Regions from separate parts of the Shewanella sp. SM74 genome, predicted to be linked through region 3. Evidence: predicted binding sites of a transcription regulator. Region 3 holds the regulator's gene; each other region holds the start of a gene.
The links. Region 3 encodes sigma-54, which starts transcription at its own class of promoters, with help from an activator protein. Its sites were predicted from a motif close to GTTGGCACGNNNNTNGNNT; they were not measured.
Positions count from the first base shown of each region.

Region 1 (3,125 bases), on a different contig from region 3:
CGGTTTATTCACTCATGCTTAAGTTGGTCACTCAGCAATGAAAATAGGTATTTTATCCCAATTCCCCCAGTTGTATTCAACACAACGTTTAGTCGCGGCTTGCCAAAGTCGTGGACATGAAGCGGTCGTGATCAATACGCTGAATTGCTACATGAATATTAATTCTATTAAACCTAGCATTCATTATGAAGGTACTGAATTAGTTGGGTTTGATGCCATCATTCCGCGTATTCATGCTAGCGTGACTTTTTATGGTTGTGCCGTTGTACGTCAGTTTGAAATGATGGGCGTATATGCCGCGAATGATTCAATCTCCATTGCGCGTTCGCGGGACAAATTGCGGGCACTGCAACTACTTTCCCGCAAAGGGATTGGCATGCCAGTGACGGGTTTTGCCAATAAGCCAAATGATATCCCAGATCTCATCAATATGGTGGGCGGCGCTCCGTTAGTCATTAAATTACTCGAAGGCACTCAAGGGATTGGTGTCGTACTCGCTGAAACTAAAACGGCTGCTGAGAGCGTGATTGAAGCATTCTTGGGGCTCAAAGCGAATATCTTAGTACAGGAATACATTAAAGAATCCAATGGTAGTGATATTCGTTGTTTTGTTGTCGGTGACAAGGTTGTTGCTTCGATGAAGCGACAAGGACCTGAGGGTGATTTTCGCTCCAATCTGCATTTGGGCGGCTGTGGTGAGGTGGTTAAAATCACTGCAGTGGAACGTAAGATGGCTATTGCCGCTGTGAAGGCGATGGGATTGGTTGTCGCGGGAGTAGATATTTTACGTTCTAACCGTGGTCCACTGATCCTTGAGGTTAATTCGGCGCCTGGCATTGAAGGGATTGAGCAAACAACAGGGATTTCAGTGACTGAGCCCATTGTTGAGTATATCGAGAAAATGGTTGCGGCCCGTAAAACGAACAGGTCAATTATTGCCTAGTAGGTGATTGTGATAAAACGACGCCACTTTTTAAGGTGGCGTTTTGTTATGCTTAGAGCCTATAGATCAAAACTGTAGGAATATCCGAGTACTAGTTTGGCATCATCATCGGTGAGATCGGTATCTGAGACCATAAATGACACTGTGCCTATGCTGGTATCTGCACTGAGAGTCACGTTATAGTCGGCATAATTATCTTCGCCAAACCAAGATTGGACGACATCACCGTTTGAGTAACCATAGTGCACTGATAAACTCAGCTTTTCAGTGAGAGGAACGGATACCGTCGCGGCAAGATAACTGAGATCTTTATTATCTAAAGGATCGGCGGCCAGATCGTCACCGGCATTGATGACTTGGGAGTAAGCAAGTTCGAGCCATTTCCACGTGACAGCAGCATGGAGCTCACCAAAATCAATACTGCCTGGCGCGTCTGGATAGGCGTAGTAGAGATAGCCAAAGTCGTAGCTGATGTCTTCGGTAATACTGCCGCCATAACCCGCATATAGATCAAGCTCGTAGCTAGTATCATCACCAAAATCCACATTCGATGCCCAAGTTCCCGCATAAAATCCAGAATCGTGGCTGTAGTCAAGGCCACCTTGGATTGCGACCGCATCTTTAGTTTGGGTCGCACCGCGCCATAGATAATTAGAGGTACCGCCAATGTTGCCTGATACGGCTGCAAAGGCGTTGCCTGCCAGTAACATTCCCGTCGATAAGGCCAAAACGCTGTACAGTGATTTCTTCATGCTCATCCCCTCGATTGACTTATTTATCGATTCACCATTGGCACACTCAAAGTCAGCTGTGTTCATTAGTGCATCTTGGTTTTTTTCTAAGGAAGGATTTGCTAATCACATGCCACTATTACAATGCCATGTAAAACAAGGTATTAGAACTTGCAATGTTAATGAAATGTTTTTATTTGCCAGTTTGTGGGGCAGAGGCGCACTTTTGTTGTGCAAAAAATATTCAGTGCTTCACTGGGATTGGGCAAAAAAAACGCCTCACAATGGAGGCGTTGTATTGAATTTTATAACTTAGTTTACGCTGTCACGTAGGGTTTTACCCGCTTTAAACTTAGGCACTGTCGCTTCAGCAATTTGAATTTCTTTACCCGTTTGTGGGTTACGGCCAGTGCGAGCGGCACGAGTCGCTGTTTCAAAAGAACCGAAACCTACGATGGAGATTTTGTCACCATTTTTCATTGATTCGGTAATAGCTGCTTCAAAAGACTTCAATGCGCGTGCTGCTTCTACTTTCGTTAGATCGGCATTTTCTGCAATTTTGGCGATTAGTTCAGTTTTGTTCATTTTTATTGTCTCTTCTTTCCGTAGATTTATTTGAAATAAGCGTGCCTAACATGCCATAAGGTTTAGCACTTGGAAAGCCTTTTGCGTCTAGCGTGCAGCAGGATGTTCAGTAAAGCGCAGAATATTTACTCAGTTCGTGACTTAAGTTTTATTCTGGTTTTATTCTTCTAACAGTTGATAGAGTAATTTTTTAACAAGTTTGGGTTCAAAGGGTTTGTCACATAAGGCATTTACACCCGCTTGGGATACATTGCTGAGGTGGGTATCGTTGGCTTCGGAAGACACCATCAAGATGGGAATGTGTGATTGTTGGCTTTCATTGCGGATAAATTGTGTCAAAGCTAGCCCATCTACACTCGGCATATTGTAATCAGTGATCACTAAGTCGAACATATTGTGTTTCATTAACGCTATGGCTTGCGCGCCATCCTCGGCCTCGGTAATCAGCTTCATCCCTAAGTTACCAATCGTACGTTTAATGACGTTTCTTGCCATACGGCTATCATCGACCACTAATACACGCACATCTTGTACATCGAAATTACTCTGGTCGAGTTCATCGTGGCTGAGTAAATCAATCGTGGCATTCAATGCTGTACCTAAATGGTCGGCACTGAAGGGTTTAGGTAGAATCGCTACTACACCCGATTGGCGGAATATTTCAAGTTGCTCACGGCGGCACTCACTCGAGACCAGCATAAATTGGATATCTTTGCAGTCAGCGTTGGCCCTTAAGTAGCCCAAGAGATCGATGGCAGTGCCATCATCGAAATGCATGGCGCTCGCAATAAGGTCAGGTTTATGGCGAGCAATAATATCTTTAGCCGCTTCTATGTTTTCTGCGGTTTGAATGCTGAGAATGCCTT
Region 1 covers NZ_JAKKRZ010000011.1:60,593-63,717, reverse strand. The annotation lists gene rimK (30S ribosomal protein S6--L-glutamate ligase) at 38-943, shown strand; gene L5M49_RS12855 (TorF family putative porin) at 1,003-1,695, opposite strand; gene L5M49_RS12850 (HU family DNA-binding protein) at 1,987-2,259, opposite strand; gene L5M49_RS12845 (response regulator) at 2,419-3,125, opposite strand, start outside.
Region 1: the regulator sigma-54 is predicted to act here: its motif matches at 1,794-1,812, upstream of L5M49_RS12855 (TorF family putative porin).

Region 2 (3,125 bases), on a different contig from region 3:
TTATCGCCACGGATAGCACCACCCGTTAAACATGAAGAACTACCTATGCCCGCATTAGAACATCCTGGTATTTTCGCCAGTTTTAAACGTATGTGGCAAAACCTTTTCGGTAAACGTTAACTTCTGTGAGCGACATTTTTATTCTCAACCTAAGTATTAACTCAACCTAAGCGTGGCTTATCTTAGGTTGAGTTCTGCAAGGGATAAACAGATGTTATTGATGATCCCAAGACAGATTCGACACTATGCGGCAAGGCTCGCAGCGAAAATGGAACATATCCAATAAAGGTTCATCGAGTTTCCAATCATGACCGCCACAACGTGGGCAAGGTCGCGTGTTTTCTGAGGCCAAATCTTGGCCGCCAACGCGATATAAGTAGTAATAGGTCGGGATCTGAGTGAGATATTCGATACGACCGCGCAAATCCCAACCTCTGCGAAATAAATCACTGTCAGGACTCGATAATTCCTCTAGCGCGGCAAATTCTGCCTTAGTGGCTGCAGCCATTTGCAGCTCGTCGCAGGCTTGCCATTCGCTCTGCCAACGGATAATACGTTTATGATCGCCATTAAAGGTTGCGGGTATACGGTACAGGGGAATGGGCAATAAATTGTCGCCGCTACGTAGGGGCGAGCACATATGCACAAAACTGGTGTATAGCAGTTGCCAGCTGGGTGTTTCGGTATTACTTACTTCAGAATTGATATCCTGACCAATAAACTTTTCCCGCGGCGCGAGTAGTTTAGCGTCGGTTAATTCTACTAAGGCTTTTTTGACCCAAGGGCTGTGATATTTGTGCGCTAAACTGCTTTTCTCTGGCATCAATAAACGCACTCTAAACTCACCGTCATTAAAGGCGACCGCAAATTCTCGTCCTAAGATTTGGCCATTAGCTCGATAGGCTTCAAGGAGCTGATTAATGGCCTTCTCGGCGGCAGATATCGTGGTGTCGGCGAAGCATTCGAAGCGCAGTTCAGTGACAAACATTAAGCTGTTTTTCCTTGGATTTCTAATAAGTTGATGCGTTGTTTAAGTTCAAGCAGTTCGTTTTTTAATTGCATTATTTCTGTTTTTTGCTGCTCAGCATGACGTTCAAAATACGCCTGTTGCATCTGCAGGCGCTCGGCGAGCACTGCAAGGGTTAAGGTATCGTTAGTTGCGGGAACGTCAGTTGTAGGGCTGATAGTTTGCAACTCAGTTAAACGCTCGCGATCTGCCTTAGGCATAGATTTAAATTGCTGTAAGCCTTGGATCAATATAGGTAAAGGTAGGCTACTACCTAAACGGGTTTTAATTAAGGCAAGGCTCGGTACTTTACCGCAGGCTTCGAGCGAACGTGCGGCCGCTAATACTTGGTCAAGGGGACTCATAATTAGCAAAATTCCTTACTTTGTTGAATTGTTTAAACCAATTTTAAAATAATAATTAAGTTTTTCATTTAAAAACAGTGTGTTGTCTTGTGGCATTTATTTTGCTTATTGTACAGCCGAAATACCATTTTTTAAGCTTCAATAATAATTACACAGGATGTCACATGATGAACCATAAATTGAATAACAAACTTATCGCCATCACTTTTTTAGGGCTCGCAAGCTTAGGTCTTAGCGGCTGCGTGGTCAATGTCGGTGATGGAGAATCGGGTTGGGATAGCAGCGAATCTTGGGAGAAAGTGCAGGATAAAAATCGCACTAACTTAACCAAACTGAGTTTAGGTATGCCTAAAGACCAAGTGATGATCTTAATGGGCACCGCTGATTTTAGTGAAGCCTATATTCAACAAAGTGCTCAACAAGGTGAAGCCAATAAAGAAGTCTTAGTGTTGTTTTATCGTACCCAGCGTAATAATGGCGATGGAAAAACCACTAAGGATGAATGCACGCCTATCGTGCTGAGCAACAATGCCTTAGTGGGTTGGGGTGAAACGGCTTACAGTAAAATTTAACCCGCGAGTTTTATAGCTTACGTAGCTGAGTATCGAGTTGCTCAATGGGCTCAGTCCAGAGGGCATCGGCTTCTAAACCTTCAATGATAAAGCTCTTTTGGGCAGGGGTCCAAAAGGGCGCTTGGCTTAAATGGATGTGATGGTCGATATCATGGGTTGCAATAAACTGCGCTATGGCCTCGTCGCTACTGTCTAAACCGAGTTGCTCAAACAAGTGGCTTAAGTCTACTGGAGTTGTATCCATCATTATTTCCTTTTCAGTATAGTGCCTTCGTTTAGAGTAAGCGCCTGATTGAAAAATGCAATCTATGATTAAAATTTGCACTTTTTAGTTTCCTTGGTAGATTAACAGTTACGCATAAAAAGTGTGAGCTAAGTCAAGGAATGCTAACGATGGACAATGAAATTCTGGAGGACTGCCGTGCAGTCTATTTGACAGCGGAAGACTTACGCATTGCCGCTTCTATTCTCTATAACGCTTACCATGATGATCCTTTTTTTGTCGATTCACTCTTTACCTCAGACAAAGCCGCTTATGAGCAAAAATTGCGCGCCGCAATCAGGGAAGAACTCAATACGTTATGGCAACAAAAACAAGCCCTCATTGGTTTATTCGACCATGAAAGACTCTTTGGGTTAGCCTGTGTAGTTACTCAAGAAGTGCCTTTAGGGGAAGGGCGTTATTGGCATTGGCGCTTAAAGATGTTGTTAGGTACAGGTTGGCAATCGACTCAAGCACTAATGAACAAAGAGTCCAGTATTATTGAACTTTTACCCAGTAAGCACTGCGGTATTTTGCAGTTTATTGCTCTTGCACCAAATGAACAGCACAAAGGACTTGGACATAAGTTAGTGCAAGCTGTGGTGAGTTGGTGTGATGAGCAGCCTGATTTGGATGGCATTGGTGTGTTTATCGCTCAGGAGAACCACTTGCAACTGTTTACTCAGCATGACTTTGTATCCATAGGCGAGCTGAGTATCGGCAGTGTCCATGGCCAGCTTTTATTCTATTCGGTTCAACAAGATGACTAACTCTTATAAACGTTTCGCCGATTTTTATCCTTTCTATTTATCCCAACACCAGCACCCGACTTGTCGGCAATTACACTTTGTTGGCAGTTGTTTAGTTCTGCTGCTGATTGGCATTGCCTTGGTTTCACAAGCCTGGTGGCTATGCTGGTT
Region 2 covers NZ_JAKKRZ010000015.1:76,201-79,325, reverse strand. The annotation lists gene syd (SecY-interacting protein) at 1-120, shown strand, start outside; gene L5M49_RS15805 (Zn-ribbon-containing protein) at 215-988, opposite strand; gene L5M49_RS15800 (hypothetical protein) at 988-1,371, opposite strand; gene L5M49_RS15795 (DUF3192 domain-containing protein) at 1,536-1,943, shown strand; gene L5M49_RS15790 (DUF2789 domain-containing protein) at 1,954-2,187, opposite strand; gene L5M49_RS15785 (GNAT family N-acetyltransferase) at 2,337-2,975, shown strand; gene L5M49_RS15780 (DUF962 domain-containing protein) at 2,968-3,125, shown strand, end outside.
Region 2: the regulator sigma-54 is predicted to act here: its motif matches at 1,460-1,478, upstream of L5M49_RS15795 (DUF3192 domain-containing protein).

Region 3 (3,125 bases):
TTTGCTTGTCGCTCAGCTTTTCGGCCATGCAAGACAAGGTACTTAAGTGCTGCTGACATTGGTCTGCAGGCACCAGTAGTGCAAATAAAATATCAACAGGTTGCTTATCGATAGCATCAAATGCTATCGGCTCTTCACACTTAATTAGTATGGCAATGGGCTGATCTATATCGGCTAGTCGACCATGTGGAATGGCGATGCCGTTACCTATACCTGTGCTCCCCATCTTTTCGCGCGCCACTAGGCTTTCGAATATCTCTTGAGATGAGAGGGTCGGGTACTGGGCAGCGACTAAGTCGCTGATGAGTTCCAGTACCTTTTTCTTACTGCCCGGAGTGGCGCAGGTAGTGCACTCCGGCCGCAGTATGGTACAAAGTTCCATTATTAGTGTTTTGTTAACTTCTCTTTGTGTTTAATAACCTGACGGTCAAGCTTGTCAATCAGGGCGTCTATAGCGGCATACATGTCAGCATGCTCTGAAGTAGCAAAAACTTCACCACCTATGAGGTTTATTCTCGCTTCGGCAATCTGTTGCATTTTCTCAACATTGAGCACAACGTGCACATTATTGATCTGTTCGAAATGGCGTTCAAGTTTTGAAAACTTTTCTTCTACATATGCACGTAACGATTCGGTAATTTCGACATGGTGTCCACTTAGGTTTATTTGCATAGAAACGTCCTCCGATATCCACTGTAGGTTATAAACTTTTACGCTGATTAGAAGGTGGAATAAGCATAGCCTCTCGGTACTTCGCAATGGTTCTGCGGGCTACGTTGATCCCTTGTTCTGCCAGAAGCTGTGCCATCTTGCTATCGCTTAATGGTTTTTTCTGGTTTTCCGCTGCCACCAGTTTCTTTATAAAGGCTCTGATTGCTGTGGATGAGCACTCACCACCATCGTCAGTACCGACGTGGCTAGAGAAGAAGTATTTTAGTTCAAAAAGTCCCTTAGGGGTATGCATGTATTTTTGAGTTGTGACCCGTGAGATGGTGGACTCATGCATTTCTACCGCTTCGGCAATATCGTTAAGCACCATAGGCTTCATGGCTTCTTCACCATACTCAAAGAAACCTTGCTGATATTGCACTATGCAATTAGCAACTTTAAGCAAAGTATCGTTACGGCTTTCTAGGCTCTTAATAAACCATTTAGCCTCTTGCAGATGGCCGCGAATAAATTGGCTATCGGCTTGGTTTTTGGTACTGCGTGCCATAGAAGCATAATGTTGATTTACATTGATTTTTGGCATGCAGTCAGGATTTAGCTCAACGACCCAGCGGCCATTTTTCTTCGACACAGACACATCTGGGATAACGTATTCGTCATTATTGGGCGTGATCAACAAACCTGGGCGAGGATTGAGGGTTTGGATGAGTGCTATACCATCCCTTAATTCATCTTCTTTTAATTTAGTCTTACGCATCAACAACCTAAAGTCTCGGGCGGCGATCAGATCTAAATGATCTTTGATCAGCATACGGGCGTTTTCTAGGTTGGGAGTATCAGCGGCGAAATGCGACAGTTGGATCAGCAGGCATTCACTTAAATCGCGGGCGGCAACGCCTATGGGATCAAAATGCTGAATACGCTTGAGTACGGCTTCGACTTCGTCAAGCTCAACTTCAGGATTACCCATGGCTTCGAGAATTTCTTCAGTGCTTTGGGTGAGATAGCCCTGATCGTCGATGGCATCAATAATGGCGGTGGCAATGGCTAAATCGGTTTCAGAAAACGGCGTGAGGTTTTTTTGCCATTCTAAGTGTTCGTACAAACCTTCACTGGTCTCGCCTTGGAAGGGCATATCGTCTTCACGACTGCCGCCGGGGCCTGAGTTTGGGGAGGCGGTAAACACTTCATCCCATGTGGTGTCCATGGGGAGCTCATCGGGCATGGATTCTTTGGTTAGCGACTCTGCCGTATCTATGGTGGAGCTGTCTTTTTCTGGTGGCAGAGTGCTAGATTCACTGAAATCCGTATCGGATAGCGTTTGGTTTACAGGGGTTTTAGTGGCGTCGAATTGATCCTCTTCCAGCTCGAGAAGGGGATTAGAATCTAATGCTTGCTGGATCTCTTGCTGCAGTTCTAATGACGACAGTTGCAACAGACGTATAGCCTGTTGTAGTTGTGGCGTCATGGTTAACTGTTGACCCAGTTTGAGCTGGAGTGACGCTTTCATGTTACCGCTGATCCCTACGTTATTATTGTTGGATGAGGTCGCTTATTATTATCTTGAGTGAAGCCCAATGGCGGTATAAATTGCCTCCATTGGCTTCGCTCGATTAACTATAGCCTGAATTGTTCACCTAAGTACACAGCCCTAACTTGCTGATTGTCTAAGATCTCTGCTGGAGTTCCTTCGGCAATCAGGTTTCCGTGACTCACAATATAAGCATGTTCACATACATCTAATGTCTCGCGGACATTATGGTCTGTGATCAGTACGCCAAGGCCGCGACTTTTGAGTTGTTCGATAATCTTCTTGATGTCGATAACCGAAATAGGATCGACGCCGGCAAACGGTTCATCGAGCAAAATGAACTTAGGATTAGCGGCTAAAGCCCGCGCAATTTCGACGCGACGACGTTCGCCACCCGACAATGACATGCCTTGGCTGTCACGGATGTGGGTGATATGAAACTCTTCGAGCAGATGTTCTAGTTCTTCTTCTCGTTCTTCGTTTTTAAGTTCTTTACGAGTTTGCAGTACGGCCATGATGTTGTCATGAACAGTTAGCTTACGAAAGATACTGGCTTCTTGCGGTAAGTAACCTATGCCTTTGCGGGCACGCAGATGCATAGGATCTGCGGTTAAATCATCATCGTCGATAAAGATATGTCCCTTATCGCTCTTCACTAGCCCGACAACCATGTAAAAGGTCGTGGTTTTACCTGCACCGTTTGGACCGAGTAGGCCAACGACTTGACCGGTTTTTACCGTCAGACTGACGTCTTTAACCACTTGGCGACTCTTGTAACTTTTCGCCAGATTTTGTGCTCTTAAGGTGATTTGGGTCATTTAGAGTCCTGCTTTTTTACAGGTTTATCCGCCGGAGCGTCTGATTTAGCATCATCTTGATAGTTTTCAGGCTGAATAATAGTGATTACGCGATCGTCACCACTGCC
Region 3 covers NZ_JAKKRZ010000007.1:77,726-80,850, reverse strand. The annotation lists gene ptsN (PTS IIA-like nitrogen regulatory protein PtsN) at 1-382, opposite strand, end outside; gene hpf (ribosome hibernation promoting factor) at 385-672, opposite strand; gene L5M49_RS09335 (RNA polymerase factor sigma-54) at 701-2,179, opposite strand; gene lptB (LPS export ABC transporter ATP-binding protein) at 2,287-3,018, opposite strand; gene lptA (lipopolysaccharide transport periplasmic protein LptA) at 3,015-3,125, opposite strand, start outside.

Region 4 (3,125 bases), on a different contig from region 3:
TATTGAATTTTATAGATAAAAAGTGACTTATGGTCTCTCCACAGGGACTCGAACCCCGATCGGCCGCTTAGGAGGCGGCTGCTCTATCCTGTTGAGCTATGAAGAGACGACAGTGATTATACTGGTTTTATCTTTGATTAAAAGGCTTATGATTTAGTTGCTTAAATCTTAAGCGCTATGTCGTTTATCTGTACATTGTAGGCGGCATTTTGGTCTACAAGTACTGCGGTGGCGCTTTCTTCGCTTACTTGCTCAATTTTTACCGTTGCACGACTTTTGGTCGCGACGGCGCGCATTTCATTGAGTCTATCGGGTAAGTTTTGTTGTAATACTACTTGGAATTTATCACCGACACGAATGCCATGTTTACGGCCTAGATTTAATATAATCCTGTCTGCTTGTCGGCTAACGACTTGGCCAAGTAATGGCCTGCAATTAAGTGTGCTGTCTAAATCTCGGGTAGCTTGCAATATTAATTGAGTAATACTTTTTCCATAGGAGGAACGCCAGAATCTATTACTGTTGGGAGCAATGATAGCCTGTTCTTCAAATTCCCATGGGGCCGATGTGCTGTAGTTTTTGCTCCAGACCTCTTCGCCACTGATCCCATGATAGAGGCTGAGTTTGAATTGAAATTGCCTTAGCGGAGCTTCATCCCAAAATCCTAAGAAGGTGGGTTGTACAGGCTCTATCGATATATCAATGATCTGCGGTTGAAGAATATATTGGCTGTCGGTAATTTCACTGAGCCAGCTTGGAAGTCGATAACCGCGAATATCCACTAGGTCTTGTTCAATATCGAGTCGCTCGTTAGCATGGATGTGACTAAAGCCAGTTGAAGAGTAATCTTCTATAGTGTTCCCTAACGCCTCTGAAATGACCTCTTCAAAGCCTGAAAGTTGTCCATATCTAAGCTGAGAACGATCTTTTATTTGTGTTTGAGGTATTAAAATAGCGGCCTTTAATTGGCCATTAGGACACTGTTGTGTTGGATCATCATTTAGATCGAGGCGAAGGGATACATATATTTTATTTCCCTGAATTTGTTCACTAACGAGTTGGATGTTTATGGCTTGGGCGTTGCGATTTATCGCAAAGTTATTTTGTGTGAGGTTACCATTAGAGGTTTGTTGCTCGCTGGATATTTGAATACCTGTGCTTAATGTCGCATAGCTAACAGCTTGATTAATCGCTTCTTCCCTTGCTTGAGCTGTATTACCATTGATAATAGTTGCTTCTCCGCTGGCTTCTATCCATTCGGCTCTGGTGGGCAAAGAAAGTAGTAAAAGGCTCAAAATGATGAGCGAAGCTGAACCTGGTATGTGCATCAATTCAATCCTTATCGCTAAGCTAATGGCGATATTACCAATCGAGCCAGTTTTCTGACTCTTAATCTAATATGTCAATAAAGCAAATTTCGTGCCTGAGTATGAGAACTTTTGATAAAGTTTCCAGTGTTACAGTCGATATACTGCGTAATAGAAGAATATTGTCGGACTGAGGTTAATATTGGTCCGAAGATTGCTGGTTTTTGTTACTCATTAAAAATTTGAAGCTTAGAAAGTGAGTCACTTGACTGCCAATGCACCCATAGATGAGGTAAATCCAATGCTAAAGCGTGTGATTATTCCCTTAACATTGATAATGTTAGGTGGATGTGTAGCTAAACCGGTTACGCCGCCCAAACCGAGTTTAGTGGATGGCAATGGGTTGCCGCCAACGGCAGTGATTAACCATTTAGCACAGCGAATAGTGACTGAGCTCGTTAAGCAAAATGATGCTCTGCGTTCTGATCAACCTATCGTAGTTGCAACACCTGTATTAGTGGGTGATTTGAATGGCACTAATGCGTTAGCGCAACAGTTACAGCAAGGATTAATGACATCGCTCCATAGCTTTCAGTTTAATGTGGTGGATTTAAACTTAGCTGATGGCTTGAGAGTCACATCTGACGGGGATTTTATTTTGACGCGAGATTGGCAAAAATTGTCGAAAGATCTTCCTGTTGAGCATCTTGTCGTTTCGACTATGAGCGTAGTAACCAATGGTATGGCGATCAATACTCGGATTGTGAACATTAGTAACAATCGCGTGGTATCGGCATCTCAAACTTTTGTGACTCAAAAAGAGTTGGCAAACTACATGCAGCCTTCGGAGCAAATTGTGTCACAAAATGGCATCTTATATCGTCAGGCGAGTCCAGGTATGAATGAAGTGCGTGTTTTAGGAGATGGAAAATGAAACGCTACCTTTTAGTTATTGTGGCGCTAATGCTAACTGGCTGCGCTGCTAAAGATAGATATGTGCAATGGGAAGATGTGCCGCCGCCGAGTTTTCCTAAGTTAACGGCTATAGGATATGCGCCGTTAGCGACTCAACCGGCTAAAGAGCAATCACAAAGAGTGTTGATGGCTATGCAGGCATCAAAAATTGTGGCTTATCGTGAATTAGCGGAACAAGTTTATGGGCAGAAAATAACGGCAAACAGCAGTGTCAGTGATTGGATGTTGACGGACGATAATGTCAAAGCGTCAGTTTCTGGTGTGATCCGCGGTGCACGAGTCGTTAAGAGTTATCCAGCAGGCGAGCATTATGTCACTGAGTTAGAACTTGATTTTTCACAGGTTTGGGCGCTTTATCAACAACAGAACCGTCCACAACGAGTGAAGGAAGTGACGTATTTCTAGCGTTTTTGAGAGCATGTATTGAGCCGCGTATTTACGCGGCTTTTCTTTTTGTACAAGACATTAATATCTAATCAGAGCTTAGAAAAGGTAATGCTAAGTGGGAGTGATGCGCTTGTTAGGCCTTTAAATCATTGCCTAAACTTGAGATAGTCGAGGTCTTGCCTTTATCGTTATAGGTGAGGCTGGAGGCGTTTCTGCTGGCTTGTAAAGCTTGAGCAAAGCGATTTAAACTCGCTAAATTCATCTCAATTAAACTGGCATTTTGTTCGTTTAATTCTTTGCATTCAGTCAATGCGTCTTTGATCTCAGCCATTTTATGCACGAGTTCGACTTGCTGAGTGAGTAGCGATTTATCACTGTGTTTTGCCAGAATATCATCATTATTCTTTAGTTCTTTCAGACATTGCGATTTTTCGTTAGCAAGGGAAAGCAGTAAAT
Region 4 covers NZ_JAKKRZ010000003.1:141,628-144,752, reverse strand. The annotation lists tRNA gene L5M49_RS04565 (tRNA-Arg) at 31-106, opposite strand; gene L5M49_RS04560 (flagellar assembly protein FlgT) at 162-1,328, opposite strand; gene L5M49_RS04555 (FlgO family outer membrane protein) at 1,609-2,241, shown strand; gene L5M49_RS04550 (LPP20 family lipoprotein) at 2,238-2,687, shown strand; gene L5M49_RS04545 (flagella synthesis protein FlgN) at 2,803-3,125, opposite strand, start outside.
Region 4: the regulator sigma-54 is predicted to act here: its motif matches at 1,409-1,427, upstream of L5M49_RS04560 (flagellar assembly protein FlgT).